One region of the Shinella sp. G-2 genome, then DNA from elsewhere that is predicted to be linked to it. Evidence: predicted binding sites of a transcription regulator. Region 1 holds the regulator's gene; each other region holds the start of a gene.
The links. Region 1 encodes LexA, which represses DNA repair genes until DNA is damaged. Its sites were predicted from a motif close to TGTTCNNNNTGTGTTCNG; they were not measured.
Positions count from the first base shown of each region.

Region 2: the regulator LexA is predicted to act here: its motif matches at 1,534-1,551, upstream of V8U06_RS15240 (helicase-related protein).
Region 3: the regulator LexA is predicted to act here: its motif matches at 1,821-1,838, upstream of V8U06_RS19245 (ImuA family protein).

Region 1 is NZ_JBBEYH010000009.1:140,331-145,093, reverse strand. Features, by position in the region: gene V8U06_RS16420 (ComEC/Rec2 family competence protein) at 14-2,521, shown strand; gene lexA (transcriptional repressor LexA) at 2,512-3,237, opposite strand; gene V8U06_RS16410 (molybdopterin molybdotransferase MoeA) at 3,331-4,554, opposite strand; gene moaC (cyclic pyranopterin monophosphate synthase MoaC) at 4,554-4,763, opposite strand, start outside.
Region 2 is NZ_JBBEYH010000008.1:87,692-92,454, forward strand. Features, by position in the region: gene V8U06_RS15225 (ABC transporter ATP-binding protein) at 1-31, opposite strand, end outside; gene V8U06_RS15230 (arylesterase) at 91-735, shown strand; gene thpR (RNA 2',3'-cyclic phosphodiesterase) at 818-1,399, shown strand; gene V8U06_RS15240 (helicase-related protein) at 1,676-4,705, shown strand; gene V8U06_RS15245 (RNA-binding S4 domain-containing protein) at 4,710-4,763, shown strand, end outside.
Region 3 is NZ_JBBEYH010000014.1:25,671-30,433, reverse strand. Features, by position in the region: gene V8U06_RS19250 (ATP-dependent helicase) at 1-1,681, opposite strand, end outside; gene V8U06_RS19245 (ImuA family protein) at 1,888-2,646, shown strand; gene V8U06_RS19240 (Y-family DNA polymerase) at 2,564-4,078, shown strand; gene V8U06_RS19235 (error-prone DNA polymerase) at 4,075-4,763, shown strand, end outside.

The sequences.
Region 1 (4,763 bases):
CGGGGCCGGGGACATGGCCAAGGTGGAAGTCGCCGAGCGGGAAGACATGTCCGAGGCCGATGCCTTCCGGACAACACTTCCCGATGCCGTCGCGCCAGCCGCGCCAGGCCCGACAGGGCGGCGTCCGACGCTTTCGGCGCGCCTGCGCCATGCCGCTTTCCGCTTCGGGCATCGCGCCTTCGGCCGGCAGAACCTCGCCGAGGCCTTTGCGCAGGAGCGGGCGCATGGCCACTTCTTCCTCTTCGTTCCGGTCTTTCTCGGCATGGGGGCGGCGCTCTGGTTCGCGGCCGCATCGGATCCGCCGCTCCGCGTCCTGATCCTGCTTCTCTGCGTGACGCTCTGGCCTGCCTTGCGGCTCAGGCATCGCGAGGACTGGATCGCGCTTGCGGCCGGCGCGGCGTTCCTCGTACCGGCGGGCATGCTGCTTGCAGCGCTCGAAAGCGCGCGGCTGAATACGGTCGTTCTGGACGCACCCGTCACGAGCGAGATCGGCGGCCGGGTGCTGGCGCGGGAAAGCGATGCGCGCGGGGCCATTCGCTATCGCATCGCGCTGGAGGCAACGCGCGATCCGGTGCTGAAACGCGCACCCGGCGTGGTGACCGTGCTTGCGCGCAGCCGGCATGAGCCGGTCGCGATCGGCGGCGGCATAAACGGGCGAGCGCGTCTCAACCCGCCCTCCGGGCCCGCCCTTGCCGGGCTCAACGATTTCACCTTCGACGCCTATTTCGCGGGTACGGGCGCCATCGGCTATTTCTACAGCGCGCCGACGGCGGTCGTGGCCGGAGAAAGCGGTTTCGAGGGGCGTATCCGGGAGACGATCGCGGGCTGGCGCAACAACCTCACCGAGCATATCCGCAGCCGCATCGGCGGCGATGCCGGCGCGATCGCCGCCGCGCTCGTGACGGCAGAACAGCGCGCGATCGACGAGGACACGGTCGAGGCTCTGCGGCAGGCGGGACTTGCCCATGTGCTTGCCATTTCGGGGCTGAACATGGTGCTGGCGGCCGGCATCTTCCTGGTCGGCGCACGCGGGCTCCTGGCGCTCATACCGGGGTTCGCCGAACGCTATCCGACGAAGAAGATCGCGGCCGCGGGTGCGCTCGTCATGGTGACGCTCTACATTCTCGTTTCGGGCGGCGCGATCTCGGCGGTGCGCTCCTGGATCATGATCTGCGTCATGCTCGTCGCCGTGCTTTTCGGCCGTTCGGCCATCAGCCTGCGCAATGTGGCGCTTTCGGCGATCATCATCCTTGCGGTGACACCGTCGGCCATCACCAATCCGGGTTTCCAGATGTCCTATGCGGCAACGCTCGGCCTCGTTGCCGGCTATGCCGCCTGGCGGGAGCGACCGGCGCGGCAGGAGGGGCGGGGAGGACCGTTCCAGCTTTTCGGCGGGGCGGTGGGCCGCTTCCTCGGCGGACTGCTTCTGTCCTCGCTGATCGGCGGCGTTGCGACGCTGATCTATTCCGTCGGCCACTTTCACCGCATTCCCGCCTATGGGCTCGCCGGCAATCTGCTGGCCATGCCTGTGATCAGCGCCATCGTCATGCCGTTCGGCCTCATCGCCGTGCTGCTGATGCCCTTCGGTCTCGACGCCATTCCCTTCGCCATCATGGGCAAAGGCATCGAATGGATGATCGCGCTGTCGAACTGGGTGGCCGGCTGGAAGGGGGAGATCGTGACGGGCCGCATTCCCCCGCTCGCCTTCCTGCTGATCGGTCTCGGCGGCGGCCTTGCCTGCCTGCTGCGCACGCGCCTGCGGCATGCCGGGACGCTGCTCGTGCTGTTCGGCGCCGGCCTTGCGTTCTGGCCAGGCGGCGCGGCGCCGGAAGTGCTGGTATCGGAAGACGGGCGTCTCGTCGCCATCCTTGAGAACGACAGTGCCGCAACGAACCGCGCCCGGCCGACGGACTTCATCTACGATCAATGGCGCCGCGCGCTTCGCCTGAGCGGCCACCGGAAGCCTGAGCTGCGGAAGACCGCCGGACTGTTTCGTGAAGAAGCGAACGCCGCCGACGGTGCAGGCGAAACTGCCAGGGATGGGAAGCGGCCGCGCCGGAAGGCGGACCGGCAAAACGCCCTGGCCGCCATGACGGACGCGTTCGCCACGGCCGGAAAGACGCGGGCCTTCGTCTGCGAGGCGAAAGCCTTCTGTGCTGCGATATCGCCGAGCGGCTGGCGGATCGTCACGCTGGAAGACACCGCGTTTCTCGGCACGGCCTGCGACAATGCCGATCTCGTCGTCGTGCCGTTTCCGTTGCGGATCGATGCGTGCCGTTCAGGCGCGCGACTGGTGACGGCTCGCCACTTGCGGCGAACGGGCGCACTGGAAATCAGACCTGCCGACGCGGGGCAATCGGCTGACGCGGGTACGGGTGTATCCGCGCGCCTGTCTGCCGCTCCTCTGTCCTCCGCCATCGTGACCCCCGCGGTCGAAACGCTCGACCGGCCCTGGGCGCGACATCGCGCCTATGACTGGCGCACCGGCAGTTTCACGCCGGCGGTGGCGGCTCAGTTGTAGCGGCGGATGAGGCCGACGAGCTTGCCCTGGATCTTGACGCGATCCGGCCCGAAAATGCGGGTTTCGTAGGCGGGGTTGGCGGCTTCGAGCGCAATGGAGGCGCCCTTGCGGCGGAAGCGCTTCAGCGTTGCTTCCTCGTCATCGACGAGCGCAACGATGATCTCGCCGGGATTGGCGCTACTGGCATTGCGGATGATGACCGTGTCGCCGTCGAGAATGCCGGCCTCGATCATCGAATCGCCCTTCACTTCCAGGGCGTAGTGGTCGCCGCTGCCGATCATCTCGGCGGGCACGGTAATGTCGTGGGTATTGTTCTGGATGGCCGAGATCGGCACGCCGGCGGCGATGCGGCCCATGACCGGCACGGAGACCGAGGAGGACATCTCGACCGCAGAAGGCGCACTGCGCTGCACGGGTGCGGGCGCCGCCGGCTGCTTGCCACGGCTGCCTTCGATGACGGAGGGCGAGAAGCCGCGACGCGGCTGCAGGCTCGGCGAATAGGCGTCCGGCAGCTTGATGACTTCAAGCGCGCGCGCCCGGTTGGGCAGGCGGCGGATGAAGCCGCGCTCTTCGAGCGCGGTGATGAGGCGATGGATGCCAGATTTGGAGGCGAGATCCAGGGCATCCTTCATCTCGTCGAAGGACGGAGGAATGCCGGATTCCTTCATACGCTCGTGAATGAACAGGAGCAGTTCCTGTTGTTTGCGCGTCAGCATGGCCTCTCCACCGAGAATCGTGAAACAAATCCAGAACATACACTATCTGTTCCATATGTGTTCTGCAAGAGGCCGCTGAAACAATAATACTGTTCAGGCGGCGGGATCGCGCAGCAGGAGGACCGTGCAGGGCGCGCCCGCCGAGGCCGCAGGGGCATTGGGGGGACGAACCAGCAGACCTTCGGCTTTCGCGAAGACCTGCATCATGGAAGAATCCTGCTTGTCGAAGGGCGTGACCGTCAGGTTGCCCGCCGGGTCGAGCGCGATTCGCGCCCGCACATAGTCCTGCCGATGGTCGTTTTCCTTGAGCGGCACGGCGGCCACGGCCTGCCGCAGCCGGTTCTTCGGCGGCAGATGGGCGAGGCGGCGGACCAGCGGTTCGAGGAAGAGATGGGCGCAGACGAGGCTGGAAACGGGATTGCCGGGAAGGCCGACGAACTGCACGGGGCCGAGGCGGCCGACCATCAGGGGCTTGCCGGGGCGCATGGCGATGCGCCAGAAATCGAGTTCCATGCCGGCCTCGCCGAGCACCGGCTGGACGAGGTCGAAATCGCCGACCGAAGCGCCGCCGAGCGTGACGAGCACGTCGATGTCCTGCGCCAGGGCCTTGCGCACGGCCGCAAGCAGGGCCTGCTTGTCGTCGCCGACGATGCCGAGGTCGATGATCTCCGCGCCCGCGGCCCGCGCGATGGCCGAAACGCCATAGGTGTTGGAGGCGATGATCTGGCTGGCGCCGGGTGGCGTGCCCGGCGGCACGAGTTCGTCGCCGGTCGCCAGCACGGCGATGCGGGGGCGGGCATAGACGGCAAGATGGGCATGGTTCATCGCGGCCGCGACCGTCAGGCGGCCGGCATCGAGCACGTCTCCGGCCTTCAGCACCACGTCGCCTTCGGAGAAATCCTGGCCGCGCGGGCGGATATGCCGGCCTTTCGGCGTGAGGAACGTCGTGCGGATGCGGCCGTCCTCGAGGACTTCGGCATCTTCCTGAAGAAGAACCGTATCGGCAAAGGCGGGCAGCGGTGCGCCGGTGAAGATACGCACGGCCTCGCCCCGCCCGGCGGTGCCCATGAAGGCATGGCCGGCGGCCGAGGTGCCGGCGACCGTGAGGATCGCGCCGCGCTCGGCGATGTCGGCGTGACGGACGGCGTAGCCATCCATGGCGGAATTGTCGAAGGGCGGCTGGGTGAGGCGGGCGGCGACGTCCTCGGCGAGCACGCGGCCTTCCGCCTCGTGCAGCGCAACCGTCTCCACCCGGCGAACCGGCTTCGCCGCCGACAGCAGGCGCTCTAGGGCGTCGGCGACGGGCAGGAGGGCCATCAGGCGTCTTCCCGCTTGTAGTCGCCCGAACGGCCGCCGGATTTTTCCCGGAGGCGCACGCCGCCGATTTCCATTTCGCGGTCGGCGGCCTTCGCCATGTCGTAGACGGTGAGGCAGGCGACGCTGACGGCCGTCAGAGCCTCCATTTCCACGCCGGTGCGGCCGGTGAGCTTGGCCATGGCCTCGACCCTGAGGCCGGGAAGCGCACG
Region 2 (4,763 bases), on a different contig from region 1:
CTTTTTTGAGATCGATGATGGTTTTGGCCAAGGAATTCTGCCCTATATGTATGGGAAAGACTGGAATGCCAGCAATCTAGGAATAGCTCTATGTCGTTTAAAGCGGCGCTCGGATTTTTCGCCTCACTTGCAATCACAGCTTTGTTATCCGCCGGCTTCGCCAGGGCCGAGCCCGTGAAACTGGTGGGTTTCGGCGACAGCCTCATGGCCGGCTACCAGTTGCCCGCCGCCGACGCCTTTCCCGTGAAGCTGGAAAAGGCCTTGCGCGACAAGGGCCACGACGTCGAGATCGCCAATGCCGGCGTTTCCGGCGACACGAGTTCAGGCGGCCTTGCCCGCCTCGACTGGTCGATTCCGGAGGGAACCGACGGTGTGATTCTCGAACTCGGCGCCAATGACGCTCTGCGCGGCATTGCCCCGGAGGAGACCGAAAAGAACCTCGACGCCATGCTGACGCGCCTCAGGGAGCGCGGCATCGCGGTGCTGCTCGCCGGCATGATGGCACCGCCCAACATGGGCGCGGACTATGCCGAGCGCTTCAACGGCATCTACAAGCGCCTCGCGGACAAACATGGCGTGCCGCTCTATCCCTTCTTCCTCGACGGCGTGGTGACGCATGCGAACCTGCAGATCGAGGACGGCATGCATCCCAATCCCGAGGGCGTGGACGTCATGGTCCGGTCGTTCCTTCCCGCGGCGGAAGCCTTCCTCGCGTCCATAAAGGCGGGGGAGTAGTTTTCGCGGGTGCGAAATAAGGGTTGCCTAAAAATCCGTTGCGTGATTCGCTGACGGTACATTCCAGTAGGGAGAAGTCGCCATGCCGAGACTTTTCGTTGCCCTCGAAGTGCCGCGGAATGCGGCAATGAGCCTCTCGCTTCTGAGGGGCGGCCTTCCCGGAGCCCGCTGGATCGATGTCGAGAATTTCCACATCACCCTGCGCTTCATCGGCGATATCGACGGGCGCACCGCCGACGAGGTGGTCGACAGGCTCGACCGCATCGAGCGGCCGGAATTCCAGCTCTCCCTCTCCGGCATGGGCTCCTTCGGCTCGAAGAAACCCCATTCCGTCTATGCCAGCGTGACGCCCGCCCCGGAAATGTATGCCCTCCAGGGCGAAATCGAGCGGATCTGCCAGCGCCTCGGCCTGCCGGCCGATCCGCGCAAGTTCACCCCCCATGTCACGCTCGCCCGCCTGCGCAACGCCCGCCCTGAGGACGTCGCCCATTATCTCACCGGTCGCGGCAATTTCTACACCGCCCCCTTCACCGTGAATCGCTTCGTGCTGATGTCCTCGAAGGAATCGGTCGGCGGCGGCCCCTATCTCACGGAAGAGGTCTTCCCGCTCTACGAGGCCGGCGGCGGCTGGGATGGCGCGGATCTGCACGATCATCCGGCGTGACGGTTCCCGCCGGCGCGCATCGCCGCTTACCATTTGATCCGATTCAATATTTCGTGGCTCCCGATCTGGGAGCCGCCTACCCCTTGCGGTGAACAAACCCGGAATCGCGCCGAGTCAGCGATTCGTCTCCGTTTCGTTCGCACCCTGTTCCAGGGCGCCGGCAAAAAGCCCCCAAAACCGCCGCATTTCGCCTTGCCTCTTGCCATTCCCCGCCCCGATGGGCATCTGTGAGCCGACGTTTGAAACCTGCCGGGACGTGACTTGTCGCAAGCACCCATGATCTTGAGCGGCCGCGGGGTCACCGCGGTGCTCGGCCCGACCAACACGGGCAAGACCCACTACGCAATCGAGCGCATGGTGGCCCATGAGACAGGCATTATCGGCCTGCCTCTGCGGCTGCTCGCGCGCGAGGTCTATACGCGGCTCGTCGAGAAGGTCGGCCAGCACAATGTCGCCCTCGTCACCGGCGAGGAGAAGATCACGCCGCATATGGCGCGCTTTTCGGTCTGCACCGTGGAGGCGATGCCGCGCGAGACACGCGCCGCCTTCGTCGCCATCGACGAGGTGCAGCTGGCCGGCGACCTCGAGCGCGGCCACATCTTCACCGACCGGGTGCTGCACCTGCGTGGCCGCGACGAGACGCTGCTGCTCGGCGCGGCCACCATGAAGCCGATCCTCGAGCAGCTCCTGCCCGGCATCCATGTCATCGAGCGGCCGCGCCTCTCCCAGCTCTTCTATGCCGGCTCCAAGAAGATCACCCGTCTGCCGCAGCGCACCGCCATCGTCGCCTTCTCGGCCGACGAGGTCTATGCCATCGCCGAGCTGATCCGCCGCCAGCGCGGCGGGGCTGCCGTCGTCCTCGGCGCGCTCAGCCCGCGCACCCGCAATGCCCAGGTCGCGCTCTACCAGGAAGGCGACGTCGAATATCTCGTCGCCACCGATGCCATCGGCATGGGCCTCAATCTCGACGTCGACCATGTCGCCTTCGCGCAGGACCGCAAGTTCGACGGCTACCAGTTCCGCAACCTCAACCCCGCCGAACTCGCGCAGATCGCCGGCCGCGCCGGCCGGCACCTGCGCGACGGCACCTTCGGCGTGACCGGCCGGGTCGATCCCTTCGACGACGAGCTGGTGAAGCGCATCGAGACGCATCACTTCGATCCCATCAAGGTGCTGCAATGGCGCACGACGCGCTTCGACTATGCCTCGCTGCAGGCGCTCCGCCAGTCGCTCGACGCCCCGCCGCCGATCAACGGCCTGACGCGGGCGCTGCCGGCCGTCGACCAGCAGGCGCTGGAACATCTTTCGCGCTACCCCGATGTCCGCGACCTCGCCACCACGCCCGAGCGTGTCGAAAAGCTCTGGGAGGCCTGCGCGCTGCCGGACTATCGCCGCATCACGCCCGCCCAGCACGCCGACCTCATCTCGACGCTCTATGCGGACCTCGTAAAACGCGGCACGGTTAACGAAGACTTCATGGCGGACCAGGTGCGCCGGGCCGATCGCACCGATGGCGAAATCGACACGCTTTCGGCGCGAATCGCGCAGATAAGGACCTGGACCTATGTGTCGAATCGGCCCGGATGGCTTGCCGATCCGACACACTGGCAGGAAAAGACGCGGGAAATCGAAGACCGATTGTCCGATGCGCTACATGAACGGTTGACGAAACGCTTTGTTGATCGCAGGACATCTGTGCTCATGAAGCGCCTGAGAGAGAATGCGATGCTGGAAGCTGAAATCAGTGTGAATGGCGATGTCTTCGTAGAAGGACATCACGTAGGGCAGTTGGCCGGGTTCCGGTTCACGCTCGCCTCCGGAACGGAAGGTCCCGACGCGAAGGCCGTGCAGGCCGCCGCGCAGAAGGCGCTTGCGCTGGAGTTCGAGGCCCGGGCCGCACGCCTGCACGCCGCCGGCAATGCCGATCTCGCGCTCGGCTCCGACGGCACGGTGCGCTGGCTCGGCGATCCCGTCGCCCGTCTTGCCGCGTCCGACCATATCATGCGCCCGCGCGTCATCCTGCTCTCCGACGAGCAGCTGACCGGCAACGCGCGCGACCATGTCGCCGCCCGCATCGAACGTTTCGTCAATCACCATATCGCGACCGTGCTGAAGCCGCTCGACGATCTTTCCCGCGCGGAAGACCTGCAGGGCCTTGCCAAGGGCCTCGCCTTCCAGCTCGTGGAAAATCTCGGCGTGCTCTTCCGCCGCGACGTCGCCGACGACGTGAAGTCGCTCGACCAGGACGCCCGCGCCTCCATGCGCAAGCACGGCATCCGCTTCGGCGCCTACCACATCTTCATGCCCGCGCTGCTGAAGCCGGCCCCGGCCGAGCTGATCACGCTGCTCTGGGCGCTGAAGAATGACGGCCTCGACAAGCCCGGTTATGGCGACCTCATTCCCGTGCTCGCCGCCGGTCGCACCTCCGTCGTCACAGATCCGAGCTATGAGCGCGCCTTCTACAAGCTCGCCGGCTTCCGTTTCCTCGGCAAGCGCGCCGTGCGCATCGACATTCTGGAGCGCCTCGCCGATCTCATCCGCCCGCTGCTGCAGTGGAAGCCCGGCACGCCGCGCCCAGACGGCGCCTATGACGGCCGCCGCTTCATGGCGACGACCGCTATGCTCTCCATCCTCGGCGCGACGCCGGATGACATGGAAGAAATCCTGAAGGGTCTCGGTTACCGCGCCGACAGCGTGAAGGCCGAGGAGGCAGCCGCCTTCCTCGCCGCACAGGCGCCGTCTGCGGCCGCAGCCGAAACCCCGGTGGAAGCCGCAGCAGAAACCTCTGACGAGCACGATGCCGACGCATCGGACGACAGCGAGGCGCCGGCGGCAAGCACCGAGGCGCCGGCCGCCGAGGTCGCGGAAGCCCCGGCAGCAGCGGAAGCCGCCGCCGAAGGCGATCCGGCCGAAGCCAAGCCGGTCCTGCTCTGGCGTCCGGGTTCGCGTCACGACAACCAGCGCCAGGGCGGTCATCGCCAGGGTGGCGAGCGTCAGGGTGATCGTCAGGGCCAGGGCGAACGCCGTAGCGGCGATCGTCGCGGCCAGCCCTCGGGCGAGCGCGGTGAACGGAACGAACGCGGCGAGCGCCGCGACGGTGGCGGCCGAGGCCGCCCGGATCAGGCCAAGGGCCGCGACGGAAAGCCGCAGGGCGGCAACCGCCCGGACCGCGGCGAGCGCAACGAGCGCGGCGGCAAGCCGCAGCAGGCGAAGTTCGAGGCCCGGCCGCCCCGCAAGGAAAAGCCGATCGACCCGGATTCACCCTTCGCCAAGCTCGCAGCGCTCAAGGAGCAGCTGAAGAAGTAAGTCCATGGCACGCGACGAGGGACAGCCGGCAGGTCAGGCGCGACAGCGCATCGACAAA
Region 3 (4,763 bases), on a different contig from region 1:
CCTCGTCCAGCAACGGCACGCCGGCCTGGTCGCTGGTGGCGTCCGGCGGGTCGAGGGTCAACTCAGTCAGGAAACGCTCGCGGCTGGCGTACCCGCTGGCGATCTGCTCGAGTTGGATGAGATCATCCTTGCGGGTGTCGGCATCCTCATGGATGCGATCTAGATGGGGCTCGTACCACATTCGCACGGTACCGATCTCTGCCGGCCAACCTGCCTCGGCTTTCCGCAGGGCAGTGACCAGCGCCACGAAGGCCGGCCAGTCATCGCCCGTCTTGGCCGGTGGCGGGATTTCCGCCAGCGATTGCAGCGGCTCGGGATCGGCCGCGATCGTGTCGAGAATCCTGCCGGCCGTCTGTGGCCCGATACCGGGCAGCAGTTTCAGCACCCTGAAGCCGGCAACCCGGTCACGCGGGTTTTGCGCAAACCGCATGACCGCCAGCAAATCCTTGACGTGCGCGGCGTCCAGGAACTTGAGCCCACCAAATTTGACGAACGGGATGTTTCGACGCGTGAGTTCGATTTCCAAAGCGCTACTATGGCTTGACGTTCTGAACAGCACGGCCTGCTGTTTCAGGGTGACGCCCACTTCCCGGTTGGCGAGCACCTGCTCGACGATATAGGCGGCCTGGTCGACCTCGTCCTTGACCGTCACCAGCATCGGGCGCTGCTCCGACGCGCGGTCGGTCCAGAGGTTTTTCGTGTATCGCTCGCGTGCCAATTCGATGACGGCATTGGCCGCTGCCAGGATCGGCTGCGTCGAGCGATAATTGCGGTCGAGCGTGATGACGTCGGCGGGCTTCGGTGAGAATTCCTGTGGAAAATCCAGGATGTTGCGGATGGTTGCCGCACGAAAGGAATAGATCGACTGCGCGTCGTCACCGACAACCGTCAGGCCACGGCCGCCCGGCGCCAGCGACATGAGGATCGACGCCTGCAGGCGGTTGGTGTCCTGGTATTCGTCGACGAGGATGTGGTCGAAGCGGTTGCCGACATCCTCTGCAAGCTCTGGTTCGGAAACCATCTGCGCCCAGTAGAGCAGCAGATCGTCGTAATCCAGGACATTCTGCACCTGCTTGGCCTCGGTGTAGGCGGCAAAAAGCTGCTTCAGCTCCTCTTCCCATTCCAGCACCCAGGGGTACCAGGATTTCAGGACCTCCTTGATCGACACCTGCGAATTGACCACGCGGGAATAGATCGCGATGCAGGTCCCCTTCGTGGGAAATCGGCTCTGCTTGGACGAAAAGCCCAGCTCGTGCCGGACGAGGTTCATGAGATCCGCAGAATCTTCGCGGTCGTGGATGGTGAAATCGACGCTGAGGCCGATCTGCTCGGCATACATCCGCAAGAGCCGCGCGCCGATCCCGTGAAACGTCCCCGCCCAGGCCAGCGCGTCCGTCATGATAGCGGCGTTGTCGCCGAGCACCTGCCGGCATATGCGCTGCACGCGCTTTGCCATTTCCGATGCAGCCCGGCGGGAAAAGGTCATCAGCAGGATGCGGCGCGGATCGGCGCCGTTGACGATCAGGTGGGCGACGCGATGTGCCAACGTGTTGGTCTTGCCGCTTCCAGCGCCCGCGATGATGAGCAGCGGTCCGCCGATCTGTCCCTCGGCCAGGCCAATGCCGTGTTCGACCGCCTCGCGCTGCCGGTCGTTCAGTTTTTCGAGATGCGCCGCCGCCATTTGTCCCCAGACACCATAAGAAAATTTTCCTGACCCCCGACGCCCGGATATCTCCTTGATGCGGCTAACGGATTCGTTTCAACGACTTAGCCAAGGAACATTTTCCGGACCGGAGGCCCGATTGACTCAGTTGAGCAATCGGAACAAATAATGAACATATCAGCTTGGAAAACCGCTGCAAACCCCGAAGGAGCAACAATTCTGCCGTGGCCAATCATGCCCTCAACCCCGTCCTGGCGGAACTTCGCGAGCGTATCGGCCAGCTGGAAGGCAGCCCGCAGCGCGCGCGGCAGGTCTTGCCTTTCGGTGTTACCGAGATCGACCGGGCATTGCCGGGCGGAGGGCTTGCCTTCGGCGCGCTGCATGAAGTCGCCGGTGGCGGCGGCGGGACGGTCGACGGGGCCGCGGCGGCGCTCTTCGTGGCAGGCATCGCTGCCAGGTCGCGGGGCAAAGTGCTCTGGTGCATGACGCGCCCGGACCTGTTTTTTCCCGCCGTTGCCCAGGCGGGGCTCCATCCGGATCGCGTCGTCTTTTGCGAAAGCGACCGCGAAGAGGAGGCGCTGTCCGCCATGGAGGAGGGGCTGTCCTTCGGCGGGCTTGCTGCGGTCGTCGGCGAGCTCGTTCGTCTGCCGATGAACGCCTCGAGGCGCCTGCAGCTTGCCGCCGAAAGGACGGGCGCCATGGGGATCGTCCTGCGGCGATGGCGACGACAGAACGAGGCCTCGGACTATGGGCAGCCGACGGCATCGACGACCCGGTGGCGCATCAGCACGCTGCCATCGCAACGGTTGCCGGTCGCGGGCGTCGGGAGGGCGCGCTGGCTGGCAGAACTCATGCGCGTCAAGGCGGGCGAATGCGCCGAATTTGAAATTGGAGCTCCCGATGCCAAGGGTCGTATCTGTCTACTTCCCGCAGCTCTCGACCGAGCGTATCCGGCGGCGCGCTGGCGAAGCGTTGCCGGCTGACAGGCCGCTCGTGGTGATTGCGCGCAGCGGCTCGAAACGCTGGGTCTCGGCCGCCGATCCAGCTGCCCTGAAGCTCGGTCTTCGCATTGGCATGCCGGCCAGCAAAGCACAGGCGATGATCGCCGATCTCCTGGTGGTCGACGCGGCGCCGGCAGAGGATGCTGTGGCGCTGGAGCGCTTGGCGCTCTGGGCGCTCCGGCAATACAGCCCGGTGGTCGCCGTCGATGGCGGGGACGGCCTGGTCATGGATACAGAAGGTGCCGACCACCTTCAGGGCGGCGAAAGCCTTCTCCTGTCGGGTCTCGTCAATCGCTTTCGCGGTCACGGGCTGACGGCGCGCGCGGCCGTGGCCGATAGCTGGGGCGCCGCGCACGCGCTGGCGCGGCTGCTCGCGGCGGAGACGACGATCGTGCCCGTTGGCGATGTCTCGAAAACGGTTGTTGACTTGCCGATCGTAGCGCTACGGCTGCCGGCGGAGATCATCAAGGGGTTGCGCGTTCTTGGTATCGACACCGTCGGCCAGCTCTCCGCCATGCCGCGCGCACCGCTAACGCTGCGGTTCGGGCCGGAGGTGGCGCGTCGACTGGATCAATTGTTTGGGCGGATCGCCGAGCCGATCGAGCCGATCCGTACACCAGAGCTCGTCGAGGTCTCGAGGAGCTTCGCCGAGCCGATCGGCGCACCGGAAACGATTATCCGATATGTCCGCCGGCTGGTCGGCCAGCTCTCCGCTCGCCTTGCCGAAGACGGTCTTGGCGCGCGGCGCTGCGACCTCTTCGTCCATCGCGTCGACAACACCAGGCAGCATCTGCGTGCCGGTCTTGCCAAACCAGTTCGCGATCCGGCGCGCCTGTCGAAGCTGCTCTGCGACCGCATCGAGAGGATCGATCCCGGCTTCGGCATCGAGAAGCTGGTGCTGGTCGCCGTCTTTGCCGAGCCCCTAGAGGAACGTCAGATTGCTTCCTCGCTGATCGAAGAAGAGGTCGCCGACATCACGCCGCTGGTCGACATTCTCGGCAATCGCGGCCACCGGCTCTTTCGCGTCGCGCCCGTTGCCTCCGACGTGCCGGAGCGTTCGGTCCGGCGGATTGCCGCGACCGCGCCTGACATCGGCGAGGCCTGGGCCGTGAAATGGCCGCGGCCGACGCGGCTCTTCGCAAACCCGGAGCGCATCGAGGTGATTGCGCTCCTGCCGGACCAGCCTCCGGCAGTGTTTGCGTGGCGCGGAAGGCGCCGAAAAGTCGTGCGCGCCGATGGCCCGGAGCGGATTTTTGGCGAGTGGTGGCGCCGGCCCCGCGAGTTTCAGGCTGTCAGGGACTATTTCGTGGTCGAGGACGAGCTTGGCGAGCGTTACTGGGTCTACCGCGCTGGCGACGGTATCGATCCTGAGACCGGTTCGCACCTGTGGTTTATTCATGGGGTGTTCGGATGAGATACGCCGAACTCCAGGTAACCACCCACTTCAGCTTCTTGCGAGGAGCGTCTAGCGCCGCCGAGTTGTTCGCCACGGCCGCCGCGCTCGGCATCGACGCGCTCGGCGTCGTCGACCGCAACAGCCTCGCCGGCATCGTGCGAGCGTGGGATGCGGCCAAGACCACCGGTGTTCGGCTTGTCGTCGGCTGCCGGCTCGACCTGGCCGACGGCATGTCGATCCTGGTCTATCCCATGGATCGGCCGGCCTATTCGCGGCTGACGCGGCTGCTGTCCCTTGGAAAAAGCCGCGGTGGCAAGGGCAATTGCCTGATCGATTTTGCAGATGTCGCTGAGCACGCTGCTGGATTGATTGGGGTGCTGGTGCCCGACGAAGCCGATGAGGCCTGCGGCGTGCAGTTGCGTAAGATGGCTGAGCTGTTCGGCGATAGGGCCTATGTCAGCCTCTGCCTGCGTCGCCGGCCGCTCGATCGTCTGCGCCTGCACGGTATCGCCGCTATGGCCGCGCGCTTGAAGGTTCGCACCGTCGTCACCAATGATGTGCTGTTTCACGAGCCGGGCCGGCGCCAGCTTCAGGATGTCGTAACCTGCATCCGCACGCGGACGACAATCGATGATGTCGGTTTCGATCGGGAGCGTCACGCTGATCGCTTTCTCAAGGCGCCTGAGGAGATGCACCGGCTTTT